Regions from separate parts of the Vibrio sp. E150_011 genome, predicted to be linked through region 1. Evidence: predicted binding sites of a transcription regulator. Region 1 holds the regulator's gene; the other holds the start of a gene.
The links. Region 1 encodes PurR, which represses purine synthesis genes. Its sites were predicted from a motif close to TNANGNAAACGTTTNCNTNA; they were not measured.
Positions count from the first base shown of each region.

Region 1 (7,537 bases):
CCAACACATGCGGGATATTGCCACAAATGACATTCTTAAACACCAACCCATGATGGTTATAGAACATAATGGAGGCAACGCCACCGGGTTTGACTTGCCTTAATACGGTTTTAAGCGCTGATTTAGGGTCAGCTAACCATTCCATAACGGCGTGAAACAACACAAGGTCGACGGGGCCTTCTAACTGCTCATCAATATCTTGGACCGCACTGTGGACCCAGCGATACTGTGCCTGAAGACCCTTTTTTTCCACGTCAGATCTTGCAAGTTTCAGCATCTCGGACGATAGGTCACACAAGGTGACATGATGTCCCCTTGCCGCAAGCCTTTGCGAAACTTGCCCTAATCCACCACCTGCATCTAATATTTGCAGTGTTTTTCTAGTATCATCCAACACGGCAAGAGCGTGGGTTAAGTCTTCCCAAACAATAGTTTGGCGTATTTCTCCCTTCTCTGAGCCGTAAATATTTTTTGCAAATTTGTGGGCGATATCGTCGAAATTACGGTCTTGCATCACGGTTTATTAAGTTAAGATAGCCAATCGGACTGCTATTCTGTCATATAAGTGACAGGAATAAAGGGGCAAGCTCCTTTTTTAGCGTTAAGTGGTGTTTTTTCGGACTATTAGTTTATGTTTGAGCTGAAAACAATCGTGTCATCCCTTCTAATGCCTTTGCCAGCTATGCTGATCCTAGGTTTTTTGGGACTCGCGCTTATTATGTTTACTGCAAGGCGCAGAATAGGATGCATGATTATTCTTGTATCACTTTGTGGGATTTTTCTCATCGCCTTCCAACCTTTGTCAAGCCGATTATTGATGCCATTAGAGCGTCAATACAAGCCTTTCTTACCGATCAACGAAACGATTGACTATGTCATGGTGCTCGGTGGGGGTCATACTGTTGATGATGACTTGCCTCCGACGTCGCAGCTTAGTCGAACCTCACTTATGAGGCTCAGCGAAGGCATACGAATTATGCGTATGTACCCTGGTGCAAAAATGATCCTCTCTGGATACGCAGGTGGCACCGATGTCAGCCACGCAAGAATGATGGCGAAGGTCGCACTGGGACTTGGTGTCGCTAAGTCCGAGATTATTTTGCTTGAAACCGCGAAAGACACCTGGGAAGAAGCGAGACAAGCCACCGCGTTTGTCAAAAACAGAAAATTGGTTCTTGTGACGTCAGCCAGTCATATGCAAAGAGCGATGTACGAGTTTGAATCTGCAGGCTTAGTACCCTACCCTGCGCCCACTAACTTTTTGGCCCAAAAAGATATTGAGCAAGCATGGCAAAAATATACCCCACAAGCTCGCTACCTCGAACAAACAGAGCGATACTGGCATGAAACCATGGGGCTGGCATGGCAAAGGTTACGTGACTGGGTTGCTAGCGAGGGAGTGTCGTCTACAGATGAGCTCACGCCTGAAAATAATCCACTTTCAACGTTAGAAGGTGACGACGATGCAACCGTTGTAGGAGAGAGTAACGTTGAGGGTGAACAGGGAAATGAAGGCATGCCAGTGGATACTAACTCTGACAAGGCGCTTAGCCCACCTGCAGAATCTGCTCAACCTTAGCTAGGGATAATATCATCTCGCTCTAATTGCTGTGGTTCTAAGTACGCTGGCGCTAAGTGCTCTGGTTCTAAGTGCACTGGATCTAAGTGCACTGGATCTAAGTACATTGATGTAAAAAGCCAGGCTGTGTTAAACGCCTGGCTTTTTTTACAATTGAGTACTGTTTTTTAATGATGAGACACGCTATTTTTTGTGAAAGAGTGCAACCTACATCGTTAAATTAAACGTAGTCGCTAGTCACCCGCAAACATATATCCTTCACCATGAACCGTGATGAATATTTGTGGGTTTTTCGGATCCGCTTCCATTTTAGTGCGCATACGTCGGATTAATACATCAATAGTGCGATCATTTGGCGCGTCAACTCGATGACTGATCATGTTCAAGATTCGCTCACGACTCAGAACTTGATTAGGGTAAGTAGATAACGCGACTAAAAGCTCATACTCGGCTTTTGTCAGTTTTACTGGTTCACCATTGCAACTTAATGAGCGGCGTTGTTTATCGAATAACCACTCCCCAAAGTGCACAACATGCTCGTTCTCGGCACTTTGCGATATTAAGGGCTGCTTACGAGCTTGGGCGATACGCCACAGTAAGTTTTTAACTCTGACCAATAATTCTCTTAATTCAAACGGTTTCGTTACATAGTCATCTGCGCCCATTTCTAGGCCAACGATCCGATCAATACTATCAGTACGACCTGTTACCAATATAATACCGATATCAGACTGGCTACGTAACTCTCGAGTTAACATCAGACCATCTTCACCAGGAAGATTGATATCAAGCATGACAAGGTCGACACTGGAAGACTGCAATACTTGTCGCATCTCTTCACCGCTTTCAGCCTCGCTTACTAAATAGCCTTCACTCTCAAAGTAACCAGACAACTTGCTACGCGTAACGACATCATCTTCAACTACTAATACGTGATAACTCATATTCACCGTTTCTATTCTATCTATGACCGAAGCCATTCTATTCATAATTAGTCACAATTCTAGCGGACATTACGGTATTGTGTAGAAAGTCGTGTTTTTATTGATTCAAGACAAGAACACTTTTTATCCACTATATGCAATCAGAACCTTGCCCATCTGGTGTCGCTTTAAAACCATCAACCGCTCTTTTATTCATTTATCTTCATAAACGTTCGATTTTTTTCATTATTGCCCTTACTGCTGTTCATTTTTATTGTCTAAAATAAGGGCAAGACTTTTGGAGAGAACAAGATGCAAGAATTGAAAGCATTTAATGAACAACGTGCAGAGATATACTGGTGGCTTTCTAGCCTATTTGCCAAAGAGCTTACTCAACAAGAACTGGATAAATATCACAGTGTCGAAATACGTTCTTTTTTGAGCGGTCTCGGTGAAAACCCATCACTCGAAGCGCCGATCAATACACTCATTGATGGCTTGAACCGATTACAGACTCGAGAAGACGCCCAACTTGAGCTATCCGCAGATTTTTGTGACCTATTTCTTAAATCAGATAAGCATGGCGCATTACCTTATGCCTCAATGTACATAGGTGAATCAGGTCTTCTCAATGATAAACCGGCTAATGACATGACCGAGCTGTTAAAAAAACACAATGTCGCCGTCTCTGAAGACTTAAATGAGCCAGCCGATCACCTCGCGATAGAGTTGGACTTTCTCGGCAACCTTATTATTCGTTCTAATGAACTGGAGTCCGAGGCGCACATCAACAACGCATTATTAGAGCAAGCTGATTACCTTAATCAGCACTTGATGACATGGCTGCCTCAATTCGAAAAAAAATGTAAAGAGTATGATGAATTTGGATTTTACGCCGCGGTAGCAACACTCCTCATTGCATTTTGTCAGTTAGACCTTAACTATTTAACTGCTGAGTAACCGATGCAGACACCGCTATCAATCAAGGTGGCGGTGTCACCCCGTATTAATTTTAATTTATCATCAAATTTGTCGGTTGAAACGTTGCTAGAGTCACCGACTAGCATTACAATCCGCCGTTTCAATGCGAAAACCAAATTTTAGTGCCCCATGCTTTCCTATCTTTAGCTATTATGTCCTTGTCAGGTGAATAGCTAACCCACAATTGGAATCCAATGTGTCACTAGGTTCACTTACTCGGTACGCATTCCATACACCAAAGCGCTTTTTTAATTAAACAAAGCTGCATTACCGCAACGACGTTTTTGCTGACCATACGCAAAAGCCGTTACTAATAGGATAAAGCTATGGCAACAATCAAAGATGTCGCCCGTCTAGCTGGCGTTTCAACTACTACTGTGTCTCACGTTATTAACAAAACACGTTTTGTTGCCGAAGCCACACAAGAAAAAGTCAACGCCGCCGTAGAAGAACTCAATTACGCGCCAAGCGCCGTTGCGCGAAGCTTAAAATGTAACTCAACGAAAACCATCGGTATGTTGGTTACACAATCAACGAACTTATTCTTCTCCGAGGTTATCGATGGCGTTGAAAGCTATTGCTATCGTCAAGGTTACACATTAATTCTGTGTAACACTGGTGGCGTGTATGAAAAGCAGAGAGATTACATTCGAATGCTAGCAGAGAAGCGCGTCGACGGTATTCTCGTCATGTGTTCAGATCTCACAGAAGAGCTTCTTAGCATGCTTGATCGTCACTCCGATATTCCTAAAGTGATCATGGACTGGGGTCCTGAGAGCTCGCAAGCAGATAAGATCATTGATAATTCGGAGGAAGGTGGTTATCTCGCCACAAAATACCTAATTGATAAAGGCCATACGGACATCGCATGTTTGAGCGGTCACCTAGAAAAAGCGGTGTGCCAAGAACGCATTATTGGTTACAAGCGTGCGCTATCAGAAGCCGGCATCGAAATGAAAGAAGACCGTATATTTGAAGGTAACTTTGAGTGTGACACAGCGGTCATCGCAGCGAATCGTATTGCCGCAATGGAAGAACGACCAAGCGCCGTGTTCTGCTTTAACGATACGATGGCGTTAGGCCTTATGAGTCGTTTACAACAACTCGGTTTGAACGTACCAGAAGATATCTCTGTGATTGGTTACGATAACATTGAGCTTGCTGAGTATTTTTCTCCACCACTGACGACGGTTCACCAACCGAAACGTCGTGTCGGAAAGAACGCCTTTGAGATTTTGCTAGAACGCATAAAAGATAAAGGTCATGACAAACGTATATTTGAGATGCACCCCGAGATAATTGAACGCCACTCTGTCAAAAACCTGACAACAAAATGACAAAGGCGCCTAGTTAGGCGCTTTTTTTTGATCTTGTTCCCAGATTTTAGACGCCTAATTGTTAGTTTATGTTACCTCTTAAGCACAAATACCCGCCTAATTTTTGAAGCAACGTCACACTTTAGTTATATCTCAATGCAGATTAACGCATTTTTTCTTTATTCTAACAAAGTCACGCACAGGGCAAACCATCTGAAAAGTTGGGACGCAAAGCCTCCGGCCTAAACCATTTATGGTAGGTAGCGGGGTTACCGATGGCAAAGGACACTGAATTCTTGTTTTTAATTTAACAAGGAATTGATGCCTGTTTGCTACACTCTCGGACCTGATTTTGGTGACACAATCAAATAACACCGAGAAAAGACAAATATGGACAATCCAATATTAAAAAATTCGATGCAGTTGTTCGCTCAACTTGGAAAAGTCAAATCCCGCTCTATGTTCGGTGGATTTGGCATTTTTGTTGACGATACGATGTTTGCATTAGCAGTGAACAGTAAATTACACATCAGAACTAACCCAACAACCGTCGCGACATTCAAGCAAAACGGCTTCAAGCCTTACGTTTATAAAAAACGTGGATTCCCAGTAGTGACAAAATATTTTGCCCTGCCTGAAGATAGCTGGAATGACAGTGAGTTGATATTGAACTATGCACGCTCAGCGTTGGATTACGCAAAAGATGAAAAAGTAAAACAATCTGACTGCAAACCAACCCGATTAAAAGATCTCCCGAATTTGCGTCTTGCAACAGAGCGCATGCTCAAAAAAGCGGGGATAGAATCGGTGAACTCACTTCAAGAGCATGGATCCGTTGAAGCCTTCAAGGCAATTCAAAAAACACACTCGACAAGTGTCGGTCTCGAATTACTTTGGGCGTTAGAAGGTGCGATTAATGGTACTCACTGGTCTGTGATTCCACAAGCCAAGCGCGACGAGCTAGCCAATCATATCAATTAGTACTTGTTCTCTCTTACTTATAAAAAAATCAGCCCATTAGCTGATTTTTTTTTATCTGTTTGAAAGTTAAATTCCGATGTTCGTGTCTTATACTAAAGATGCATTATCGACATGGAGTAGGACATGAGTAAAAAATTGTTATTGGGCTTAGGATTTGTTGCCGTTATTGTTTTTCTAGGCGTAGAGTTTGGACAATACCTGACGTTAGAAAATGCCAAGGCACAACAGGCAGCGCTTGCCACTTATATTGACAATAATTTTTTGGTTGCCGCGCTTACCTATTTCTTTCTGTATATCACCATCACCGCCTTCTCTGTCCCAGGCGCCGCTGTCGTCACTTTGTTGGGCGCCGCGTTATTTGGTTTTTGGGTGAGCTTATTGCTGGTCTCTTTTGCAAGTACTATTGGCGCTACGCTCGCTTTTCTTAGCAGTCGTTTTCTTCTACGTGATTGGGTACAAAAGCGGTTCGGCGGTAAACTGGCGACGATCAACAAGGGCGTTGAAAAGGATGGTGCTTTTTACCTTTTTTCTTTGAGACTCATCCCTATTTTCCCATTTTTTCTAATTAACCTACTCATGGGGCTAACCCCAATTCGCGTTTCAAAATACTATTTGGTTAGTCAACTTGGTATGCTACCGGGTACTGCGGTTTACCTTAATGCAGGCACCCAACTCGCCAGTATTGACAGTCTATCAGGCATAGTATCACCCGCTGTTCTCGCTTCCTTTGCATTGTTAGGGTTATTTCCTTTAATCACGAAATGGGCGATGGCTCGGTTTTCAAAATCACCCCAGGTACAGACTAAATGAAGATATACATAGGTAATAATCCTACCGAAACACATATCATGCAACAGCAACTGTTTGCCGAAGGGGTTCAGTGTGAGGTACGTGGCGAGGGGGTATTTGGATTGAGAGGCGAAGTGCCTTTTGATGAAAGCTCCCTACCTTACATCTGGTTACACGAAGTATCCCAAGAGGCGAAAGCTAAATCGTTAATCTTAGCGGTGCAACAACAAGAGAACAATCACGACCAAGCTAGCTGGCACTGCCCACAATGCAATGAGCTCAATGAAGCGCAGTTTGGAGCATGCTGGAACTGTCAGCACTTAGCACTCAGCGGTTAGCACTTAACCATCAATTAAAGTACTTAAGGTTATTTTACTGTACCGATTTAATAAACGCGATGGAGTGTTTATTAAATTCATCTGGTCTTTCGACATTACAGACATGCCCGCAGTTTTCAATTTCAAGCAAGCGGCTCGATTCATGCTCTGCTACCATTTCTTTTACTGGGTGGATGAACATATAGTCTTTATCCCCCATTAAATACAATGTTGGAATAGGAAGTTCTTTATCCTTGAAATAACGATGAAGTGGATTAACCTCTGTTGTTAGCGTGTACCATCTCTTAAATTCTTTCTGGCACAGCTTCTTCGCTTCTCGCACAAATAAAAGACGAGATTCTTTTTGTCCACGCTGAGGCATAACAATATAGGCGAATAAGCGATATAACCACATATAAGGGATAATATGCTTACTCCAGTTCCCTAGGTTCACAAGCAACTGTGAGCGGGTATTAAACCGTGTTACAGCGCCCCCTAACACCATAGAACGAACTCGAGGTGAGGCCAGTTCAGCAATATTACGGACGATAATTGTGCCAAGTGACATACCAACAAAGTGTGCCGATTGAATTTTAAGGTGATCGAGCACTTTAAGAATATCAATAGTCACACTTTTAAACGTGTAGCCAC
Region 1 is NZ_JBHFOL010000019.1:154-7,690, forward strand. Features, by position in the region: partial or broken gene ACE1OE_RS20785 (methyltransferase domain-containing protein) at 1-517, opposite strand, end outside; gene elyC (envelope biogenesis factor ElyC) at 632-1,579, shown strand; gene torR (two-component system response regulator TorR) at 1,813-2,523, opposite strand; gene torD (molecular chaperone TorD) at 2,815-3,462, shown strand; gene purR (HTH-type transcriptional repressor PurR) at 3,810-4,820, shown strand; cyclic di-GMP riboswitch class I at 4,993-5,076, shown strand; gene ACE1OE_RS20810 (TfoX/Sxy family DNA transformation protein) at 5,190-5,780, shown strand; gene ACE1OE_RS20815 (TVP38/TMEM64 family protein) at 5,904-6,590, shown strand; gene ACE1OE_RS20820 (DUF2007 domain-containing protein) at 6,587-6,907, shown strand; gene ACE1OE_RS20825 (alpha/beta fold hydrolase) at 6,942-7,537, opposite strand, start outside.

Region 2 (7,537 bases), on a different contig from region 1:
TGCCATCTTAATTAGGTCAGGATCGTGAGACGAGAATACAACGGTTGCATTCCCTCTTTTCGCAAGGAGAAACTGACTAAACATGTGCCTTGCTCCTGGGTGATAATCGGGAACTGGGTTATCTAAAAGATAGAGGTTGTAGTCATAAATAAGTGCTTTCGCATCTATTAGTATTTGCGCCACACTGCCCGATAACATATCAAAGAGACTATCAGGGTTAATCGCGCTAATCGGAGTATCTAAACCATCAGTTAGGGAACTCAACCAACTTGCTCCCCCTACTAATTCAATGGCATTGAGCATTCGATCTTGTTTCACATTGTGCCCATCACTTAACCACTCTCGAATACTCAGCGTTAACAAATCAGGGAAAGCCGCTCGGATAAAACACCAGTGGCGATAAAGCTGCGGATCATATTGCACTAAGTTCACCCCTTCCACTTCCACCATTCCATTTTGGATCAGCTGCAGCCCAGAAAGCACTTCTAACATCGCCGACTTGCCACTCCCAGACGGCCCAGTAATAGCAACGACTTCTCCAGCCTCGATGTCGAAAGTAATGCCGCTGAGCGCAGGTCGAGCTTGCTTAGGATAACGTAATGTCACTTGATCTAACTTCAGGCTTGGTGCATGTGACGGTAACGGGTGATGCTGATAGCTAAACTCTCGCTCAGATGGTTGTGATAACAAACGATTCACTTGTAACTTCGATTGATTGAAGCTGTTTAAACGCAACGCACTGTTAGCCAGCATTTGCGCAGGACCCGTGACTTTAGAGATCAACATCATCGATGCAATTAACCCACCAGGCGTCATCACTTCTTCAAAAATAAGTCCAATCCCTAACCCCATGATAGCCAATGTTGAACCTACACCAATGAAGTAATAAATAGAGGTATAACGGCTTTGAAGAACCGATTGAGAAAATGAAACCTTCGACGCAAGAAAGTTTGCTTTGTCAAAACGCTGTAGCCAATAACGAGCAATCCCTGAACTTCTTATAAAAGCTAACTTAGACGACAATTCATTAACCATATTTTGACGATTCGTTCCTGCTACCGTCGATTGCATAGAGCGTTTGCTGCTTAAGTAAATCGAACGTTTAGCTAACACGTAATACAGGGTTAGGGAAAACAGTGGAACTAAAACTAGCCAGCCTCCCAATAAGCCTATCGCGACCACAAATAAAAGGACAAAAGGCAAATCAAACAGTGCATTACCTAAAGGCCCAGATAGAACACTGGCTATCCGTTCAGATAAAAGTAATTGATTTTGCTGGCTTGAAGATGCCGTTTGTTGGTTTTGAGAATAGCTATTGCGTAACAGTTTCTGAACTATCGATTGAGATATCTCGCGACTGACACGATTCGACACGGTTGCGAACACCCGACTTCGTAACGTACGCAGCCACCCCATCATGACAAACAGCAAACCGGCTCCAATCGCGATACCTTGAAGTTCATGACCAGCATCACCACCAATGACATGATCATAAATGGACATCGTGATGAACGGCACAGCGAGTGCAAACAGATTCGTAATAAAGCTGACTAGTAGAAGTTTAGGAATAATCGGTCTGAAAGCATGCAAGCGATCGCCAACCCAATCTGAAGCCGATTTCTCAGTAGGACTTCCGTCAATTACAATGCAAAATTGAGGATCTAGCGATAGTTCTGCTTCTCCCTCAAGCGACTCAAAGTCCCCCATTTCTGCTCGACCGAGTATGATGTTGTTTTCATCAGAAACGGCTAGAATTAATTCATGATCACCTGCGTCTTTTACTTCAGAGACAAGGCGATAGGGCAACAACAAACGGTCAAACAAGGCGAAAATATCATCGATTGAATCCACTCGATTTTCCTCAACCCATTGACGTGCAAATAGCTGAATATTTGCATTCACTTCTAATTGTTTGAGAACGGACAAACACAAGGTTTCTAAGTGATTCATGCTGCCTCTCCCTCTTTTACGTTTTTCTCTATAGAGATAACTTGAGTGGCTAAATCACGTAATTTGGGATAATGCGTCACCATTATGATAGTGCGACCTTGTTCGGTCTCCTGTTGAAGAACTGCAGTAAGTTTAGCTAGTGCTTGAAGGTCAAGGGATGCATCTGGTCTTTCCAGCATCACAATGGGCTTATCACTGGCTAACTGCGCGGCAATGTTAAGCATTTTTACATTCCCCATACTCAACAAACAAGCACTTGTGTGACCTATTTGGGTTTCTAAACCATCGGGTAATCTCGTTATCTCTTTGGTAAGACCTAGGCGTTTCGCGTAATCATTTGCTTCATCAGTTTGATCGGGGTTAAATCCACATAAGTTATCCAAAATCGTGCCTGCCACGAGCTGCGCTTTTACCCCGCAATAAGCAACGTATGAGTTAAGTGCACCACTATTAATGATGCTTTCGTTAATCTTAACGTCGCCTGCTATTAGCTCATCTACGCCAGCAATCGATGACAGCATATGACTGCTTAAATGACGCTCTTCACTATCCAGCAATACCAAATCACCTTGGTTCGCTTTTACACTCATTTGATAAATTGAGCCGTATCGCTCGATAGACGTATGCGACAGTTCTAGCGTTTTGAATGCTTCATGTTTGATGTCTTGTTGAGTAGAACTATCTAACTCATCTAGCTTTTCAATCGCTTGATTTGCAGTGTGGATGGCATTGAGTTTTATTTTAACGCCAACTAGCGCACTTAAAGGCGCAACCGCTCTGCCAGAAAGAATAGAACACGCGGCTAGGCCACCTGTAGTGAGTTCACCATCTAACACCCATAAGCTACCTGTAATCACCAATAAAACAGACGTTGCCAACGCCGCTAGTTGAATGCACTCCTGGGCAAACGCATTTTGCTCTTCTTCTTTCGCTTTAGACTGAGAACGATAATGATTGAGGGATTTAAATTGGCTGAAAATCCGCGATTCAACGGCTTGACGTTTGATGCCTTGGAGGGTCTGACTCATTAAAATCAAAAAGGCTTTTCTTTGCTGCTCATAAACCGAGGCTTGTTCACTCAACGCTTTTACTTTTCGTGACGACAACCAAACAATACACAGAGTAATAAGCCAAACGGCTATCGGTATTGCCACCAGCTCACCGCCGATGTAGGCCACTAAACCCAGAAAAATCAGCGCAAAAGGCAAGTCGATAAACCCAGCAATGACCCCCCCTGAATACCAATCCTTCACTTTTGATACCGAGCCTAATCCCTCCTCTACGCCGCCCACACCTATCTGACGGATTTGACTAGAGGACGCTTTTGTCACCTTCGAGACAAGTATTTGATAGGTCATTTTTTCAGTGTTACTTGCTGCTGCGGAAAGCAACCAAGTTCGTACGAAACGAATGAGCGCCTCCATAGCTATCGCCAAAGAAGCCCCTGCTAACAGTAGTGTTGCGGTACCATAGCTTTGGTTAGGGAGAATACGATCGTATATCTGTAAAACTGTTAACGGAACAGCTAAAGACAACAGGTTAATAAGTAGAGAAGGTAGTAATACTCTCTTTACTACCCCTTTGTTTTTTACTGAAGTTGCAGGCATACACAATCCTTATCCATGCTTATGAAATAAGACTGGTACATATCATTCAATCATGCAAGGTAAGGAACTGATTTAAAATATTTTTTAGTTTAAATCGTCTATTTCATCTATGCGACTAAGTCTGGACACTTTATTAAGCAACATTTTCAACGTTAACTAGCCTTAAATCACGATTACATCCACAGCGTAATTAAAAATACCCAGCCAATTGACTGGGTATTAAAACTAAATTGATGTCGCTAAGGTTTAAATCGCCCAACCGCCCGCATAGAAAGCCACTAAGACGATGGTAATTAAGACTATGCCAAGGTTAAGCTTCTTCCATTCGCCAGAGAACAGACGCCCTACAACGAGACATAAGAAACCTAGCATTATTCCTGTCACAATGTTTCCAGTAAGCACGATGAATACCGCACAAACCAAGCCTGATAATGCATCGACCGAGTCATCAAAATTCAGTTTACGAACATTACCTAGCATTAGTAGGCCCACGTACATTAACGCTGGCGCAGTCGCGTATGCAGGAACTAAATAGCTAATAGGTGCAAGGAATAACAAAAATAAGAATAAAACCCCCACTACTACCGCAGTAAGACCTGTTTTACCACCAGCAGCCGTACCTGCCGCAGACTCGATATAAACGGCGGCTGGAGCCCCGCCCACGGCGCCAGAAACAATACTCGACACAGAATCAGAGGTGAGCGCTTTACCACCATCAATAATGTTGCCATCTTTATCAAGAAGATTGGCTTGACCCGCCACCGCTCGAATGGTCCCGGTTGCGTCAAAGATTGCTGTCATCACCAATGCTAATACACTTGGTAATACAATCGGATTGAGTGCCCCCATGATGTCCATCGTCCCCATCAAAGAATTCTCACCACCAATGCTCGGTAATGCAAAAAAGCCCTGATATTGCACAGCAGGATCAAAAATAAGACCAAACACAGAAATCGCAACGATGACAAAGAGTATCCCACCAGGAACCTGGCGCTTCTCTAATCCAAAAATAGCCGCAAGGCCCAACATGGACATAATGACAGGGAAAGAAGTGAACTCACCTAACGTAACAGGCAGACCTTCTACCGGGTTTTTGATGACTAGACCAACACCACTCGCTGCGATTAATAGCAAGAATAAACCAATGCCAATGCCCGTACCGTGAGCAATACCTTCAGGAAGATTGGTTAAAATCCATTGTCGAACACCAGTGACGGTAATCGCGGTAAAAATAACCCCCATCAAGAACACGGCGCCTAGCGCGACAGGTATTGAAATGCCCTGCCCTAAAACCAAACTAAACGCGGTAAATGCCGTTAGTGAGATAGCACAACCAATCGCCATTGGTAGGTTAGCCCAAAAGCCCATCAGCATAGAACCAAACGCAGCCACTAAACACGTTGCAATGAATACCGACCCTTGGTCAAAACCCGCTACGCCAAGCATACTTGGTACGACGATAACCGAATACACCATCGCCAAAAATGTCGTTAAGCCCGCAACAACCTCGCGACGAACGTTACTTCCGCGTTTGGAAATCAAAAAGAAGTTATCGAGCCAACTGCCTGTTGCAGCGGATGTATTCTCACTCATGGTTATTCCTCATTGTTGTTGGACAACCGTTCATCAAATGGTCGCTCAACAAGATATTAGTAAAAATTTAAGTGGCGAGAAAATACAGGTAAACGTTTGCGTGTGCAATAGGTAGAATCGAAGGTTTCATGTTTGGTAAGACAAATAAAGACTTTCAGCTCGAAAACATAAATCGAAAGACCTATCATTCAATCAAAGAAAGATACATAACCCATTAATATTATGGGTTTTTACCAACTTTCATAAACACTATCAATGAAGAGGCTTAATTCGCCGCCATATTCACAGCGGGACCAACATCAGAACTGTAAATCACTGCTTAATCGTTGAAGCGGGCAGATAATGAGTGGCTTTGGCGCTGAAAGGGGCAGTACACTAAGATCTACTTACAATACCCAATAGCATCGGTAAATAGACAATCCCAGCAAAGCCATCTGTTAATGCAAACTCGCGACTGCCTAAACTGGCGTACCCTATCGCCCCTCCACCGATGCCTAATCGTCCGGCTAAAAAACCAACGCCACGTCTTAAAAGTGCACGTTAATAAATTAATATCAGCATTTCACTCACCTTTATTTATCTCTGAGTAATTCATTGGCTTAAACCACAATATAAATATGGTTATATTCATTCTTAACCTAATTAATATCACTGCTACTCAATCGCAATACCAAGATTTATTCATCATGAATATTCTTCATGTTGAATGTGAAGTAAAACCATTTTTCATCATGCTGTTATATCCGTATAAAAACATTAAGCACAAGGGAAAATATCGAACGGAAATAAAACTTTTAAGTGAACGTCAAAACTTAATCAACAAAGTTTGTACGACCTCATTATAAATGCTCACTCAGTTCTTAACGTACTTTTCATTAAGATCATTCGAGACAATAAGACAACAATTTTAGGTACTAGATAACCATGACTACAGAATTCGACTTTACCATTAAGAGCATTTGTCTCGATGAGCATTATCAACCTTCAGACAATACTCGCATCACAACTAACTTTGCCAATCTGGCTAGAGGTGATAGCCGCCAAGAGAATCTGCGCAACGCATTGGCGATGATCAATAACAGTTTCAATGCATTAGCTCATTGGGATAACCCTAATGGTGAGCGATATTCTGTTGAACTTGATATAATTTCAGTCGATATAGACATTGAAGGGTCCGGTCAGACTTTTCCTTCCATTGAAGTATTGAAGACGAATATTATAGACCATAATACTAACGAGCGTATTGAAGGGATATTAGGTAATAATTTTTCTTCTTATGTACGAGATTATGATTTTAGTGTCTTGCTTCTAGAGCATAATAAAGACCAACCACACTTTAGTATCCCAGCAGACTTTGGTGATTTGCATGGGAAATTATTTAATTGCTTTGTCAACTCACCTACATATAAAAAGCACTTTAATAAGCCGCCAGTAATATGCCTAAGTGTTTCTGACAACAAAACTTATTACCGTACTGACAATCAGCACCCTGTACTAGGGTTTGAATATCAGCCAAATGACACCTCGTTAACCGAGCAGTATTTTAAAAAAATGGGATTGCAAGTTCGTTACTTCATGCCATCAAATAGCGTTGCACCGCTGGCTTTCTATTTCTTTGGTGATCTGCTTAATGATTACACCAATCTTGAACTCATCAGTACGGTCAGCACGATGGGTACATTCCAAAAAATCTACCGACCTGAGATTTATAATGCGAATGCGGCGGCTGGGCAATGCTATCAACCCAATCTGAAGAATGCCGATCACTCCGTTACTCAGATTATTTATGACCGAGAAGAACGCGGCCAGTTGGCGATTGCTCAGGGAAAATTTGCCGAAGAACACTTTATTAAGCCCTATAACCTTGTTCTTGAACAATGGTCTGCTCAGTACTTTCTTTAATGTCCCCAAATACAAACAGGCTTGATTATGAAAAGACTATTACCCACGTCAACCGCAGGCAGTTTGCCAAAACCGTCTTGGCTTGCACAACCTGAAACACTGTGGTCACCATGGAAGTTACAGGGTGACGAATTAATCGATGGTAAACACGACGCTTTGCGCGTGTCTTTACAAGAACAACAGCACGCTGGGATTGATATCGTCAGCGATGGAGAGCAAACGCGCCAACACTTTGTGACGACGTTTATTGAACACCTTAACGGCGTAGATTTTGAAAAACGAAAAACCGTTAAAATTCGTGATCGTTATGACGCGAGTGTCCCAACGGTGGTTGGCGCCGTTTCTCGTCAAAAGCCTGTATTTGTCGACGATGCCAAGCGATTACGCCAACAAACGAAACAACCGATTAAATGGGCGCTGCCAGGTCCAATGACCATGATCGATACGCTTTTTGATGACCACTACAAAAGCCGTGAGAAACTCGC
Region 2 is NZ_JBHFOL010000005.1:294,835-302,371, reverse strand. Features, by position in the region: gene ACE1OE_RS11270 (ABC transporter transmembrane domain-containing protein) at 1-1,950, opposite strand, end outside; gene ACE1OE_RS11265 (ABC transporter transmembrane domain-containing protein) at 1,947-3,557, opposite strand; gene ACE1OE_RS11260 (NCS2 family permease) at 3,804-5,150, opposite strand; partial or broken gene ACE1OE_RS11255 (sulfite exporter TauE/SafE family protein) at 5,463-5,633, opposite strand; gene ACE1OE_RS11250 (DUF1852 domain-containing protein) at 6,075-7,052, shown strand; gene ACE1OE_RS11245 (methionine synthase) at 7,080-7,537, shown strand, end outside.
Region 2: the regulator PurR is predicted to act here: its motif matches at 5,235-5,254, upstream of ACE1OE_RS11260 (NCS2 family permease).